Regions from separate parts of the Devosia sp. UYZn731 genome, predicted to be linked through region 1. Evidence: predicted binding sites of a transcription regulator. Region 1 holds the regulator's gene; the other holds the start of a gene.

What was found. Region 1 encodes PhoB, which activates phosphate uptake and scavenging genes when phosphate is short. Its sites were predicted from a motif close to TGTCATNNANCTGTCAT; they were not measured.
Region 2: a site for PhoB is predicted at 5,226-5,242, ahead of phnC (phosphonate ABC transporter ATP-binding protein). Genes of this name have one in related genera too.

What each region holds. Positions count from the first base shown of each region.
Region 1 covers NZ_JBEPOL010000004.1:228,199-236,355, reverse strand. The annotation lists gene ABIB57_RS11775 (ABC transporter ATP-binding protein) at 1-775, shown strand, start outside; gene ABIB57_RS11770 (GMC family oxidoreductase) at 1,204-2,823, opposite strand; gene ABIB57_RS11765 (dihydrodipicolinate synthase family protein) at 2,823-3,755, opposite strand; gene ABIB57_RS11760 (GntR family transcriptional regulator) at 3,919-4,584, shown strand; gene phoB (phosphate regulon transcriptional regulator PhoB) at 4,712-5,413, opposite strand; gene phoU (phosphate signaling complex protein PhoU) at 5,448-6,158, opposite strand; gene pstB (phosphate ABC transporter ATP-binding protein PstB) at 6,328-7,110, opposite strand; gene pstA (phosphate ABC transporter permease PstA) at 7,191-8,157, opposite strand, start outside.
Region 2 covers NZ_JBEPOL010000005.1:486,219-494,375, reverse strand. The annotation lists gene phnG (phosphonate C-P lyase system protein PhnG) at 1-243, shown strand, start outside; gene phnH (phosphonate C-P lyase system protein PhnH) at 243-833, shown strand; gene ABIB57_RS15185 (carbon-phosphorus lyase complex subunit) at 837-1,937, shown strand; gene ABIB57_RS15180 (alpha-D-ribose 1-methylphosphonate 5-phosphate C-P-lyase PhnJ) at 2,095-2,976, shown strand; gene phnK (phosphonate C-P lyase system protein PhnK) at 2,973-3,749, shown strand; gene phnL (phosphonate C-P lyase system protein PhnL) at 3,751-4,452, shown strand; gene ABIB57_RS15165 (DapH/DapD/GlmU-related protein) at 4,449-5,063, shown strand; gene phnC (phosphonate ABC transporter ATP-binding protein) at 5,307-6,143, shown strand; gene phnD (phosphonate ABC transporter substrate-binding protein) at 6,209-7,126, shown strand; gene phnE (phosphonate ABC transporter, permease protein PhnE) at 7,188-8,144, shown strand; gene phnE (phosphonate ABC transporter, permease protein PhnE) at 8,155-8,157, shown strand, end outside.

The DNA of each region.
Region 1 (8,157 bases):
CGGATCGGGCAAGACCACGCTGGCCCGCATGATCCTGGGGCTGGAAACGCCCACGAGTGGCAGTATCACCTTCCGCGGCAAGCCTGTGGGCGGCGCCACCAAGGCCGAACGCATGGCGTTCATGTCGGCCGTCCAACCAGTGTTCCAGAACCCGTTCGAGGCCTTCAACCCGCTCAAGCAGATCGACCGCTATCTGGAATCCACGGCGCGGACTTTTTTGGGCCTAAAGGATCGGACTGCCGTCGACGCCGCAATGGATGGAGCCTTGCAGAAGGTTGGGCTGAGCCTGGCCGAAGTGAAGGGGCGCTATCCCCATGAAATGAGCGGCGGGCAATTGCAGCGCGCGGCGATTGCCCGAGCGCTGATCCCCAATCCACCATTGCTGATCGCCGACGAGCCGGTGTCGATGGTGGATGCCTCACTGCGCATGTCCATCGTCAACCTGCTCAAGGCCCTGCGCGACGATTTTGGGGTGTCGGTGATCTACATCACCCACGACCTGGCGACGGCCTACTACATCTCCAACCGGCTCATCATCATGCAGCGCGGGCGGATCGTGGAAATGGGCGACGCGCGCACCGTGCTGGAAAACCCCGAACATCCCTATTCGCGCCTCCTCAAGGCCTCGGTACTATCCACCGAGGATGCCGGAGACGGTAAGCTCGCCACCAATCCGGATATGGTGGCGCTGGCCACAAGGCTGGCGACGGCGCCAGGCGGGCAACTGGTCAGCCGCCCCGATGGTCGACTGGTGCGGGTGTATGACGCGGCATGACCGTCGCCCAGGCCGGGGATCAGGCCAGCACTACGCTCATCAATAGCAGCATCGAACTCCGGACCACGATCCCCGCCAAGGCGCCTCATTGCTTCGCCTCGACTGGTAACTGCCGGAGTTCCGAGCGCGCTCACCCTCCCCGGGGCGCGCTCATTTTCTAATTTGGGGGCTCGCAGCGTGTTTGGCACCGCCACCCACCGACCTTCAACGCCCCACCCACTCGCCTCAAGCGCCCACCCACCCACCTTCAACGCCCGACCCACTCGCTTCACCCCTCACACCCACCGGCCTTCCCGCGGGCTTGACCCGCGGGCCTCCACCAGCATGGCACAAGCGGCCAATGGCCCGCGGGTCAAGCCCGCGGGAAGACCGGTGGTGGTGGTTGCATCGAGTGGGGATCACCCAAAGCCAATCTCCGCGCTTGAACCCTATCGATGATCTTCCGCAATCATCGCCGCCGCCTTCGACCCGATCGCCATGGCCGGCGCATTGGTATTTCCCGAGGGAATGAACGGGATAATCGAGCAATCGATGACTCGCAGCCCCTCGACGCCACGCACCCGCAGCCTCTGATCGACCACCGCCATCGGATCGCCATCCGGCCCCATGCGCAGCGAGCCCGAGGGATGGTAATTGGTCTTGACGGTCTGGCCGGCAAACTGAGTCAGGCTGTCCTCGTCCTGCACCGCTCTGCCCGGCAAAAGTTCCTCGGCGATCTTGGACTTGAACGGCTCGGTTTCGAGTAACTGCCGCGCCACCTTCAGCGACGCCAGCGTCAGCCGCAGGTCATCCGGATGCCCAAAGAAATTGCAGTTCACCAGCGGCTGATCATCCGGGTTCGCCGAGCGCAGCCTGACGCTGCCACGCGCCTTGGGCCGCAGCAGGCATGAGGTGAATGTGACCCCATAAGTTGGCTTGGCCGAGGATACGTCGCGGTCGAGATACACGATGGGCGCGCAATAGAGCTGGATCGTCGGCCGCTCGCCGCCGTCGGGATCATAGAACAGGCAGGCCTCGATGCCGGTGGTGGTCACCGGCCCCGAATTGAACAGCAGATACTGCAACCCATTCCGAACCATCGGCCAGCCCTTGTCTTCGCCGAAATAGCCGGACTTGCCTTTGGTAGTGGCGATGACCGGGACCTCATGGTGATCCTGCAAATTGGCGCCCACGCCGGCGATATCGGCCACCACATCCACCCCATGCTCGCGCAGGTGGTCGGCCGGCCCGAGCCCCGACAGCATCATCAGCTTGGCGCTGTTATAGGTCCCCGCCCCGACCAGCACTTCGCGCTCGGCATGCATCGTATGACTGACGCCGCCCCTGGTATAGCTGACGCCAACCGCGCGACCGTTCTCGATGACAATCCTGTCCACCCGCGCGCCGGTGACGATGCTCAGTCGATCATCGCCCGACAGCGGATCGAGGAACGCCTTTTTGGCGTCCGAACGCTCCTTGTAGCGGCCCCATTGCCCATAGGTGTGCTGCATGATGCCAACGCCGTTTTGGCGAGCACCGTTGAAATCGGGGTTGAATTCATGACCCAGGCCCTGTGCCGCGAGCAGGAAATCCTGCGTGGTATCGGCAATATGGCCGGGCTCTGAGACCCGTAAATTGCCGCCGATGCCATGGAATTCATTATTGAACTTGGTGTTGGCCTCGATGCCTTTGAAGTGCGGCAGCATGTCCGCGTAGGACCATTCGGTCTCGTTGCCCAAATGGGCCGCCCAGCCGTCATAGTCCTCGCGCTGCCCGCGCATATAGACCATGGCATTGACCGCACTGCCGCCGCCCAAGGCTTTGGCCACCGGCACGATCGGCCCGCGCCCGCCCAGTTGTGGCTGCGGCACGGTATGGTGCATTTCGAGGAAGTCCTCGCGCGCCAGGTACTTCATGTAGCCGGCGGGATAGGCCATCAGTTTGGCCGTGTCGCGCGGCCCGCGTTCGAGGATCAATACCGAAAAACCGAACTCTCGCACCAGCCGCATCGCCGCCACCGAGGCCGCCGAGCCGCCGCCCGCGATGATGAAGTCGTAGGTTTTGGCCATTACGCACCAATCTCCGCCAGCCGCCGTGCCTGTCGCACCAGCAGCAGTTCCACGTCCGCCACATCCAGCGCCGACATCACCGGCCGCGGCTTGCGCAGCGCCCCCGATTTGATGACGCCGCGCTTGGCCAGCACGTATTTGCGCGCCGCCAGCCCGATGCCCTGCTGCTGCTCGTAGCGCGCCAGCGGCAGGTAGGCGTCGAAGATATCATGCGCCCGCTCGACATTGCCCTTGGCGAATTCGGCGACAACGCCAACCATCATCTCCGGATAACAAAACCCGGTCATCGCCCCATCGGCACCGCGGCTCATTTCCTCGGGCAGGAATAGCCCGCCATTGCCGCAGAGGATCGAGATCCGCCGCGTTTCGCCCTTGTCGCTGGCGGCGCGGAGAGCCGTAATCTTGGACAGGCCCGGCCAATCCTCATGCTTGAGCATGACGCAATTGGGCACGTCGCGAATGATCCGGTCGATCACCTTGGGGGCAATCGTAACATTGGTGGTCAGCGGATAATCCTGCAGCACGAACGGGATATCTCCCAACGCCTCGCCGACCGACTGGTAGAAGGCAAAACTCTGATCGTCGGTCTTAATGGTCCAGGGTGGCGCCACCATGACGCCCGCCGCGCCCTGGTCCATCACGGTCCGTGCCAGCTCTGTCATCGGCGCGAGGCCGGGTGCCGAAACGCCGACCACGACCGGCAGGCGGCCACCGAGGCGCTTGAGCACGCGCTCCACCACTTGCGCCGACTCGGCTGAAGTCAGCTTGGGCGCCTCGCCCAATTGCCCGAGCACGGTGATGCCGCTCACCCCGGCGCCTTCGTAGAAATCCAGCATGGAATCGACGCTCGCCAGGTCCAATGCGCCATTATCCTCGAACGGGGTCACCGCGATGACGTAGACGCCCTTGGCCTGTTCATTGAGGATTGCCATGCGTGATCTCCAGATGGTGCCGCGAGCGGCGGCCGATGGTTCGGTATCGGCCAGAGGCCGCCGCAGGGCAAGCCGTGCGCAGGCGCCCTGGGCGGTTTTGCCCGACCAATTCGACCGGCAGCAAAAATCGCTGTAGGATGAGCATCGTTACGTGGAGACGACCTTGGCCGCAGCGACCCAAACCGAACAAATCGCTATCGAGCACGACGATCTCAGCATCGCCCGAGCGCTGGAAGAGGACATCATCTTCGGCCGTCTCGCCCCCGGCACGCGGCTGACCGAAGATACGCTGCTCGCCCGCTTTGCCGTGACGCGTCACTTCGCGCGCCAGGCATTGGTGCAGCTTGAGGCCATGGGCATCGTGGTGCGCGAACGCAATCGCGGCGCCACCGTGCGTTCGCTGACGCCCAAACAGGTGCAGGAAATCTACGACGTGCGCGAACTGTTGCAGCGGCAGGCGGCGCTGTGGATTCCGCTGCCGGCACCCGCCGCGTTGATCGCCGAACTCGAAGCCATCCACCAAGAGCATGGCCGGCATATGGAAGCCGGCTTCCTGCGCGGCGTGCACGAGGCCAATGACCGCTTCCATCTGACGCTGTTCGGCGCCTGTGGCAATGCGCATCTGGTGCAATCGATCGAGCTCTATATGCGGCTCAGCCTGCCGGTGCGCGCCAACACTATGGGCGATAAGGAGTCCCTGCGCATCGCGCACCAACACCACGCCATGATGATCGACATGCTGCAAGGCCACGATAATTGGGTGCTGGCGCAGCTCTGCGTCGATCACTTGCAGCCGAGCAAGCAGCGCTATCTGGAGCGGGTGAGGTAAGTCCCCTCAGTCGACACCTCCCCCTTCCAGGGGGAGGATCAAGGTGGGGGTCGTATCTGCCGGATTTGGGCTCTCACACCCCCACCCAGCCTCCCCTGTAAGGGGGAGGAGCCGCTTAGTGCTAACCCTACGCCACTTGCGCGAACCGCTCGTCAAACGCATAACCGGCGCCGCGCACCGTGCGGATCGGGTCGCTTTCGCGACCGCGATTGATGGCGCGGCGGAGACGGCCGATATGGACGTCCACAGTACGCTCATCGACGTAAACGTCATTGCCCCAAACGCCGTCGAGCAATTGCTCGCGCGAATAGACCCGGCCCGGATGACGCATCAGATATTCGAGCAGGCGATATTCCGTCGGCCCCAGATGCACGTCGCGGGTGGCGCGGCGGACGCGGTGGGTGGTGCGGTCCAGCTCCAGATCGCCCACCTTGAGCGCGGCGGTGACCAGGTTCGGATTGGCCCGGCGCAGCAGCGCGTGAATGCGCGCCAGCAGTTCGGGCACCGAGAACGGCTTGACCACATAGTCGTCGGCGCCAGTGGCAAGGCCGCGCACGCGCTCTTCTTCCTCGCCACGCGCGGTGATCATGATGATCGGCACCCGGGCAGTTTCCTCGCGGGCGCGCAGACGTCGGCACAACTCGATGCCGGAGACTTCGGGCAGCATCCAGTCGAGCAGGATCAGGTCCGGCAATTTATCCTGGATGCGTTCCTGCGCCTGATCGCCGGTTTCGGCGGTCAGGACGCGGAAGCCCTCGGCCTCAAGATTGTAGCGCAGGAGGATCGAGATATCTTCCTCGTCCTCGACGACAAGTATCGTTGCGGGCATTGTTGTGCTCCCAAGGTCGCTCGGCCGCAGCCGGCTACGCCTTGATCTGGGTCCGCTGAAGTTCCTGCACGTCGGCCGTCAATTGCTTGCCGGTCTGCAGGTAATAGGCGCGTTCGGCGATGTTGGTCGCGTGGTCGCCAATGCGCTCCAAATTCTTGGCGCAGAACAGCAGATGCGTGCACTGCGTGATGTTGCGCGGGTCTTCCATCATGTAGGTCAGCAGCTCGCGGAACAGCGAGGTGTGCATGGCATCGACCTCGTCGTCGCGATTGCACACCTCGATGGCGGCTTCGGCGTCGCGGCTGGCATAGGCATCCAGCGCATCCTTGATCTGGCGCAGCACCAGATTGGTCATGTTGCGCACGCCATTGTAGAACGTGGGCTGCAGGCTGAGGCCTTCCAGCTTGAGCGAGCGGCGGGCCAGTTGCTTGGCCATGTCGCCGACCCGTTCCAGATCGGACGCGACGTGGATCGAGGTGATGATGGCGCGCAGATCGCTGGCCATCGGCTGGCGGCGGGCGATCATCGACACTGCCATATCGTCGATGCGGCGCTGCATGTCGTCGATACGCTGATCGGCGATGATGGTGACATCGGCCAGCTCGCGGTCGAGCTTGAGCAGCGCCTTGGTGCCGTTCTCGATGGCGACTTCGACCTGGCCGCCCATCTCGGCGATCAACTGGGCAAGCGTAGTCAATTCGTCGGTATAGGAGCTGACGATATGTTCTGGGGACGTGGTGGCCATGGCTTTATCCTCGAAATTTGTGGAGGGCATTAGGAGGTCGAGGTTCGTGTCAGGCCGAGGCGAAAATGGCGCCTATCGAGAACCGGAGCGGAGCGTACGTTTGGTACGTGAGCACCGGAAGCGCAGATAGGTGGCATTTGCAGCCCGGCTTGGCACGAAGATCGGCCTCCTAACCGATGCGGCCCATGATGTAGTCCTGGGTCTGCTTGTTGATCGGGTTGGTGAAGATGTCTTCGGTGACACCCTCCTCGATCAGCTTGCCCAGATGGAAGAACGCCGTCTTCTGGCTTACGCGCGCAGCCTGCTGCATCGAGTGGGTGACGATGACGATGGTGTAGTTCTCGCGCAATTCATCGATCAGCTCTTCGATGATGGCCGTCGCGATCGGATCGAGCGCCGAGCAGGGCTCGTCCATCAGGATGACTTCGGGGCCGACGGCGATGGCGCGGGCAATGCACAGGCGCTGCTGCTGGCCACCGGACAGGCCGGTGCCGGGCTCGTTGAGGCGGTCCTTGACCTCTTCGAACAGCCCCGCCTTGCGCAGGGACGAAATCACGATCTCGTCGAGATCGGTCTTGGAACGGGCCAGGCCATGGATCTTGGGGCCATAGGCGACGTTCTCATAGATCGACTTGGGGAACGGATTGGGCTTCTGGAACACCATGCCGATACGGGCGCGCAGTTCCACCACGTCGAGGGACTGATCGTAAATGTCCTCGCCATCCAGCTCGATCAAGCCGCCAACCTTGGCGCCTTCGATCGTGTCGTTCATGCGGTTGATGCAACGCAGGAACGTGGACTTGCCACAGCCCGAAGGTCCGATGAACGAGGTCACCGCACGGTCGGGAATGTCGATTGAAATGCCGAACAGGGCCTGCTTGGCGCCGTAGTGGACGGTGACGTCCTTGGCATGCAGGCGGATCGGGCGTTCGAGCATATCTGTCGGGTTCATGGCACTATTCACTGATGTCTGCGTCATCTTAACCTTGCCAGCCAGCATGTCCATTTGAGTGTCTCCGGAATTGTTTTGCGTCATGCCCGGCGCTCCAGCCGGGTGCGCAGGAAGATGGCGACGGCGTTGAGCAGGATCATGAAGGCCAGCAGCACCATGATGGCCGCCGAGGTGCGTGATTCAAAGAAGTTGCGGTTTTCATTGCCCTGCCAGAGGAAGATCTGCACCGGCAGCGCGGTGGCCTGATCCAGCGGCGTCGCCGGCACCGAAGCCACGAAGGCGTTCATGCCGATCAGCAGCAGCGGCGCCGTTTCACCCAGCGCCTGCGCCACGCCGATAATGGTCGCGGTCAGGATCGAGGGGAAGGTCACCGGCAGCACATGGTGGAACACCATCTGCGTCTTGGAGGCACCCATGCCGAGCGCCGCCTGGCGCAGCGACGGAGATACGCCCTGCAATGCACCGCGGGTGGCGATGATGATGGTGGGCAGTGTCATCAGGGTCAGCACCAGGCCGCCGGCAAGCGGCGCCGAGAGCGGCAGGTGGAAGGTGTTGATGAACAGCGCCGCCCCGAGCAGGCCGAAGACGATGGAGGGCACGGCCGCCAGATTGTTGATATTGACCTCGATCAGATCGGTCCAGCGCGACTTGGGCGCGAACTCCTCGAGATAGATGGCGCTGGCCACCCCGATCGGCACCGCCAGGATAATGACGATCAGCATCATGAACAGCGAGCCCATGAAGGCGCCGAGCAGGCCCGCCGAGGCAGGAGCCGCGCGGCTATCGACGTTGGTGAAGATGCTCCAGGCAAAACCGTTGGAGATCGTACCGTTGTCGACGAACTGATCGATCAGCGTGCGAGCCGGAGGTGTCAGCTGCTGCTGGGCATCGCTGGCATCGCGGGAGATATTGCCCTTGATCCAGTTGGCCGCATTGGCCGACGCCAACACGTCGATCTCGGTCGTCTTGCCCAGCAGCGATGGGTCGGCGACGAAGCGTTCGCGGATGGTGTGGCGGCTATCGGTTTCAGCGATGGACAGCAGGTCC
Region 2 (8,157 bases), on a different contig from region 1:
AGCCGCGCCACAGTGCGGCTCGAAACCGGCGAAATCGGTCACGGCTATTGCCTCGGCCGCGATCTCGACAAGGCCCGCCTGATCGCCGTCTTCGACGCCCTGTTCCAACGCGATCCGGCCACGGTCGAGACCCGCATCCTCGCCCCGCTGCGCGCCGCCGGCACCGCTGCCGACCTCAAGCGCAAACAGGAAACCGCCGCCACCAAGGTCAACTTCTTCACCATGGTCCGGGGAGACAATTGATGGACACCAACACCCTCGACGGCGGCTTCGCCGATCCCGTCATGCAGTCCCAGACCGCGTTCCGCGCCGTCATGGACGCCCTGGCCAATCCCGGCACGGTGCAGGAACTGGCCCTCGGCCTCGTCCCGCCATCGTCGCTGTCGCCCGAACTGGCCGCCATCGCGCTGACCCTTTGCGATCACGACACCACCCTCTGGCTGGACCGCGACCTGGCCACCGACGCCGTGCTTGGCTGGCTGCGCTTCCACACCAGCGCCCCCATCACCTCTGAGCGCGCTCAGGCCCAGTTCGCCCTCACGCGTGATCCAGCCGTCGCGCTGGCCGATTTCAACCAGGGCACCGATCTTTATCCCGATCGCTCCACCACCCTGGCTCTGGCCGTCCAATCGGTCTCCAGTGGTCAAAGCCTGATCTTGACCGGTCCTGGCATCGATGGCGCCATCACCATCGCGCCGCAGGGCCTGCCCGCCGATTTCCTCGCCCAATGGGCCGAAAATGGCGCCCAATTCCCGCGCGGCGTCGATCTGCTGCTCGTTGCCGATGGCCAGCTCATCGGCCTGCCGCGCACCACCCGTATCCAGGAGGCCTGACCCATGTATGTTGCCGTCAAAGGCGGGGAAGCCGCCATACACAATGCCCATGCCTTGCTCGCCGACCGTCGACGTGGCGACCGCTCGGTGCCCGCTTTGCGCACCGAACAGATCATCGAACAGCTCGGCCTCGCGGTCGATCGCTGCATGGCCGAAGGCTCGCTCTATGACCGCGAACTGGCGGCCTTGGCCATCCTGCAATCGCGCGGCGACCTGATCGAGGCCATTTTCCTCGTCCGCGCCTATCGCACCACGCTGCCGCGCTTCGGCTATTCGCGGCCCATCGATACCGCCAACATGCTGATTGAACGGCGCATTTCCGCGACCTTCAAGGACCTTCCCGGTGGCCAGCTTCTCGGCCCCACCTTCGACTACACCCATCGCCTGCTCGATCCCTCGATTGCCGAGGGCAACGACGTCGCCGAGCCCCTGACCGCCGAAGCCGACCATGATCGCGCCCCCCGCGTCACCGACATGCTCGGCCATCAGGGCCTGATGGAGCCCGATCTCGGCTTCAATCATGTTCCGCAAGACGAGGTCGGCGACCTCACCCGCGAGCCGCTGCAATATCCGCTCGACCGGGACCTGCGCCTGCAGGCGCTCGCCCGTGGCGACGAAGGCTTCCTCTTGGCCCTCGGCTATTCCACCCAGCGCGGCTACGCGAAATCGCACCCCTTCGTCGGCGAAATCCGCATCGGCGAAGTCGAGGTCGAACTCGATATTCCCGAGCTGGGCTTCCCCATCAGCCTCGGCCGCGTCCGCGTCACCGAATGCCAGATGGTCAACCAGTTCAAGGGTTCGTCCAAGGTGCCGCCGCAGTTCACCCGCGGCTATGGCCTGGTCTTCGGCCAGTCCGAGCGCAAGGCCATGTCAATGTCGCTCTGCGACCGCGCCCTCCGCGCTCGCGAGCTGGGCGAGGACATCACCGCCCCCGCCCAGGACGAGGAATTCGTCATCTCCCACCTCGATAACGTCCAGTCCACCGGCTTCGTCGAGCATCTCAAGCTGCCGCACTATGTCGATTTCCAGGCCGAACTCGACATGATCCGCACCATGCACGCCAAGCACGCCGCCGAAAATCCCGTCCAGGAGGCCGCCGAATGAGCGCCTTCTCACCTCTCCCTTCGGGGGAGAGGTCGGCCGCAGGCCGGGTGAGGGGGCCTTTCGCGCGCACCCCACCCAGTAAAGGCCCCCTCACCCGACCCAAGAGGGTCGACCTCTCCCCCAGAGGGAGAGGTGAAGAAAGCATGGAGCAAGCATCATGAGCGCCACCCCCAGCTACAACTTCGCCTATCTCGACGAACAGACCAAGCGGATGATCCGTCGCGCCATCCTCAAGGCCATCGCCATTCCCGGCTATCAGGTGCCCTTCGCCAGCCGTGAAATGCCCATGCCCTATGGCTGGGGCACCGGCGGCGTGCAGGTCACCGCGGCCATCGTCGGCCCCGATGACGTCCTCAAGGTGATCGACCAGGGCGCCGACGACACCACCAATGCGGTCTCCATCCGCGCCTTCTTCGCCAAGGTCGCCAACGTCAAGACGACGACCCATACCGGCGACGCCACCATCATCCAGACCCGCCACCGCATTCCCGAAAAGCAGCTCTCGGCCGGCCAGACCCTGGTCTATCAGGTGCCGATCCCCGAACCCCTGCGCCTGCTCGAGCCGCGCGAAACCGAGACGCGTGTCATGCATGCGCTCAAGGAATACGGCCTGATGCACGTCAAGCTCTACGAGGACATCGCCACCCACGGCCGCATCGCCACCACCTATGGCTATCCGGTGATGGTCGAGGACCGCTACGTCATGTCCCCGTCGCCAACGCCGAAATTCGACAATCCCAAGATGCACATGTCGGCCGCGCTGCAACTGTTCGGCGCCGGTCGCGAAATGCGCATCTATGCGGTGCCGCCCTTCACTAAGGTGGTAAGCCTCGACTTCGAGGATCATCCCTTCGAAATCCAGCATTTCAGCGAGCCGTGTGCGCTTTGCGCCGCCACCGGCGTCTATCTCGACGAGGTCATTCTCGATGACCACGGCGGGCACATGTTCGTCTGCTCCGATACGGACAATTGCGAAGACCGCCGCGCTGCGGGCCATCGTGGTGCCCTGAGCGGCGAAGCCCTGGAGGCCGCAGAATGACCGACACTCCCCTGCTCAAGGTCACCAACCTTTCCAAATATTACGGCGCCCGCCTCGGCTGCACCGATGTCAATTTCGAACTCTACCCCGGCGAAGTCCTCGCCGTGGTGGGCGAGTCAGGCTCCGGCAAGACCACCCTGCTCAATTGCCTGTCCACCAATCTCGAACCCACTTCGGGCCGCGCCGAATACCGCATGCGCGATGATGTCTGGCGCAATATCTATGACCTCAGCGAAGCCGAACGCCGCTTCCTGATGCGCACCGACTGGGGCTTTGTGCACCAGAACCCCGCCGACGGCCTGCGCATGACCGTCTCGGCCGGCGCCAATGTGGGCGAACGCCTCATGGCCATCGGCGATCGCCACTACGGCAATATCCGCGCCAGCGCCGTCGATTGGCTCGGTCGCGTCGAGATCAACGAAGACCGCGTCGACGACCAGCCGCGCGCCTTCTCGGGCGGCATGCGCCAACGCCTGCAGATCGCGCGTAACCTGGTCACCAATCCGCGCCTCGTCTTCATGGACGAACCCACCGGCGGCCTCGACGTTTCGGTGCAGGCCCGCCTGCTCGATCTGCTGCGGGGCTTGGTCGGTGAACTCGGCCTCGCCGCCGTCATCGTCACCCACGATCTGGCAGTGGCCCGTCTCCTCTCCCACCGCATGATGGTGATGAAGGATGGCCGCGTCATCGAGTCCGGCCTGACCGATCGCGTGCTTGACGATCCGCGCGAGCCCTATACCCAGCTTCTCGTCTCCTCGATCCTGCAGGTGTAATGTGACCCCTCTGCGCGTAACCTCCCTCGCCAAGACCTTCACCATGCACCTGCGCGATGGCGTCGTCCTCCCCGTGGTCGATAACGTCAATTTCGAGGTCAATGAAGGCGAATGCGTCGTTCTCGGTGGCCCGTCCGGCGCCGGCAAAAGCTCCATCCTCAAGATGGTCTATGGCAATTACGGCGTCGATGCCGGCCACATCTGGCTGCACCATGACGGCGAAGAAGTCGACCTCGCCACCGCCGATCCGCGCCTCGTTCTCACGCTACGCCGCGACACCATCGCCTATGTGAGCCAGTTCTTGCGCACCGTCCCCCGCGTTTCGGCGCTCGACGTGGTCGCCGAACCCTTGGTTATTCGCGGCGCCGACAAAGCCGAAGCGCAAAACCGCGCCAGAAGCCTGCTGGCCCAGCTCAACCTGCCCGAACGGCTGTGGAGCTTGCCCCCCGCCACATTCTCGGGTGGCGAACAGCAGCGCGTCAATATCGCCCGCGGCTTCATCACCGATCACAAGGTGCTGCTGCTCGATGAACCCACCGCCTCGCTCGATGCGACTAACCGCGCCGTCGTCGTCGCGATGATCGCGCAGAAGAAGGCCGCCGGCACCGCGCTGCTCGGCATCTTCCACGATGAGGAGGTCCGCAGCCAGGTTGCCGATCGTATCGTCGACGTCACCGCCTTCGCCCCCAGGATCGCCGCATGACCCGCCTCTCCGAAACGCCCTCCGTGCACCCCACCGCGTCAGTCAACAATTCCAAGCTCGGCCGCTACACCGAAATCGGCGCCGGCAGCCACGTTTCCCATTCGACCATGGGGGACTATTCCTACGCGGTCGAAAACACCCAGATCGCCTATTCCACCATCGGCAAATTCGCCAATATCGCCAGCCACGTGCGCATCTATGCCTCCATGCACCCGATGGAGCGGGCGTCGCTGCACCACTTTACCTACCGCTCGTCCTGGTATTTCGATGGTGCCGAGGATGATCAGTCGTTCTTCGACTGGCGCGCCAGCACCCCCATCACCATCGGCCACGATACCTGGATCGGCCATGGTGCGGTGATCATGCCCGGCGTCACCATCGGTAATGGCGCCATCATCGGCTCCAATGCTGTCGTCACCAAGAACGTCGCCGCCTTCGCCATCGCGGTGGGCGTGCCGGCCAAGACGATCAAACAGCGCTTCACCGATCCGATCGCCAGCCGCCTCGATGCGCTGGCATGGTGGGACTGGGACCACGACCGCCTGCGGCTGGGTTTGCAGGATTTCCGCTCACTCTCGACCGAAGCATTTTTGGATAAGTACGAGGGGTAGGCATACCCCCACCCAACCTCCCCCTGACAAGGGGAGGAGCTAGTCTGGCGGTCTGCCGAGATCGTGCCAAATCCGCTGCCCTGTTCCTCCCCCTCCCAGGAGGCGGCTAGGTGGGGGCGCCTTCGGCTAGCCCGGTGCCTCTGCGACATCCCTACCCCACATCGTCATCGTTCCGTCACGCAACCGACATCGCAGGTTTATCTGCACCCCATACGCATCCCCCGGCTCAACACCGGAGGGCACATGCTCAAGATTTCCAAGGTCACGCGACGCTTCGGCAACAAGACTGCCGTCGACACTGTCGATCTGGAAATCCCCAATGGTCAAATGGTCGGCATCATCGGTCGCTCCGGCGCCGGCAAGTCCACCCTGCTGCGCATGATCAACCGCCTGGCCGATGTCTCCGACGGCCATATCGAATTCGACGGCGCCACGGTCTCCACCCACAAGGGCCAGGAGTTGCGCAACTGGCAGCGCGATTGCGCCATGATCTTCCAGCAGTTCAACCTGGTCCCCCGCCTCGACGTGCTGACCAATGTGCTGCTCGGCCGCCTCAACGGTCGCTCCACCATCACTAGCCTGCTCAACATCTTCACCCATGCCGAGCGCCATGATGCGCTCCAGGCGCTCGACCGCCTCGATATTGCCCAGACGGCCTTGCAGCGCGCCGGCACCCTGTCGGGCGGCCAGCAGCAGCGCGTCGCCATCGCCCGCGCCCTGATGCAGAGCCCAAAGATGATCCTGGCCGACGAGCCGATTGCTTCGCTCGATCCGCGCAATGCCCAGATCGTCATGAATAGCTTGCGCGACATCAATCGCGATCACGGCATCACCGTCATCACCAACCTGCACACGCTGGACACCGCTCGCGTCTATTGCCAGCGCATCATCGGCATGGCCGCCGGCAAGGTGGTGTTCGACGGCTCGCCCGCCCAGCTCACCGAAGCCGCTGCCCGCGAAATCTACGGCGCCGATGGCCTCAAGGAGGCTTTTTCGGAAGCCATCACCTCCACATCCATTCCCGGCCCGCGCGCGCGCGTCGAAGCCCTCGATCAGCGCGCCGAAGCCTTCGCCAACTGAAGTTGTGCGCACCCCATCCAACCCCGCGGCAAAAGCGGGGCGGATCTCAGACCCAGGAGAAAACCATGCTGAAATCTATGCTTATGGGCGCTGTCGCGCTCGTCGCTCTCGGTAACGGCGCTGTCGCTACCTTTGCCCAGGAAATGCCAAAGGAACTCCGCATCGGCATCCTCGGCGGCGAAAACGAAGCCGACCGCCTGCGCAACTATGCGTGCCTCGCCGATCACCTCAAGACCGACCTCGGCTTCGAGAAGGTCTCGCTGTTCCCCGCCGCCGACTATGACGGCGTGATCCAGGGCCTCCTCGGCGGCACCCTCGACGTTGCCGGCCTTGGCGCTTCGGGCTATGCGGCCATCGCCATCGAAAACCCCGATGCCGTGACCCCCGTGCTGACCACCCAGCAGGAAGACGGTTCGACCGGTTACTACTCGATCGGCCTGGCCCTCAAGTCCTCGGGCATCACCGATATCATGTCTGCCAAGGGCAAGAAGCTCGGCTATGCTGATCCCGACTCCACCTCGGGCTACCTCGTCCCGCTGACCCAGATCCCGGTCACCACCGGCGTTCCGAACAAGGAATTCTTCGCTTCTGCCGATTTCAACGGCGGCCACGAAAACAACGTCCTGGCCTTGCTTGACGGCAAGTCCGACGTTTCGGTCGACGACTCTTCGGGCATCGGCGAGTTCGCCGACGGCTATACCTCGGGCACCTTCCGCAAGCTCGTCGACAAGGGCGCCGTCGATCCCGCAGATTTCGTTGAAGTCTGGCGCTCGCCGCTGATCCCGAACGGTCCGACCGTGGTTCGCAACGCCCTCGGCGCTGACTCGATCAAGAAGATCACCGACTTCTACCTGAACCTGCCCACCGAAGACGCAGCTTGCTTCTCGGCCATCGAAGGCGGCGATTTCAAGGGTTACGTCCCGGTCAAGGCTGAATTCTACCAGCCCATCATCGACATCCGCAAAGCCACCATCGGCGGCTAATTTAGCCTAGAGGGCACCGGCCGAGTTGGCTGGTGCCCTTCGTCTATCGGGACATTGCTCCATGACCGCGCTCGCTCCATCCGCCTCCGAGACCGTCCGCACCGTCGATTTGGCCTGGCGCCATCTGGCGCGGCAGCGACGGCTGTATTCCATCCTCGGCTTTGGCGGCCTGGCTCTGGCTCTGGTCTGGTCGCTGATTTTCGCTGACGAAAGCAATGCCGGCCACTTCATGGAGCGGCTGCCCCATCTGTTCGATTTTCTCTCCTGGCTGATCCCGCACGACTGGATGGATGTTCCGCGCGCGCTGTTCGATCTGCCCACCCCCGCCGATAACGGCACCCAGGAATTCAACTTCCCCGAGGGTCGGGTCGATCTCGGTGCCGGCTTCTACCTGCCCGAATATTTCTACCTGATGCTGATCACCATCAATGTCGCGATGGTCTCCACCATTGTGGGGTTCACCGGCGGCTTGGCTCTGTGCTTCCTCGCCGCGCGCAACATGATGCCGTCCTTCCTGTTGCGCTCCGTCGTGCGCCGCGTCATGGAAGTGCTGCGTGCCTTCCCCGAAATCGTCATCGCCGGCTTGTTTGCTGCCGTGCTGTCTATCGGCCCGGTCGCCGCCATCATCGCGGTGGGCCTGCACACCATCGGCGCGCTGGGAAAGCTCTATTTCGAGGTCATCGAAAACATCGACATGAAGCCCGATGAGGGCCTCAAGGCGGTTGGCGCCAACTGGATCGAGCGCGTCCGCTTCGGCGCGCTGCCGCAGGTCATGCCCAATTTTGTTTCCTATGCGATGCTGCGCCTCGAGATCAACGTGCGCGCCTCCACCATTATCGGCGCCGTCGGCGGCGGCGGTATCGGCGAGGAGCTCAAGCTCTCCATCTCGCGCGGTTTCGGCGCCAAGACTATCGCGCTGATCGCCCTGCTGCTGACCACGATTATCATCGTCGACCAGATTTCCGCCTATGTGCGCCGCAAGCTGGTGGGCGACGCCGCCTTCCTGATCCACGGTTGAGGTGCTCACTATG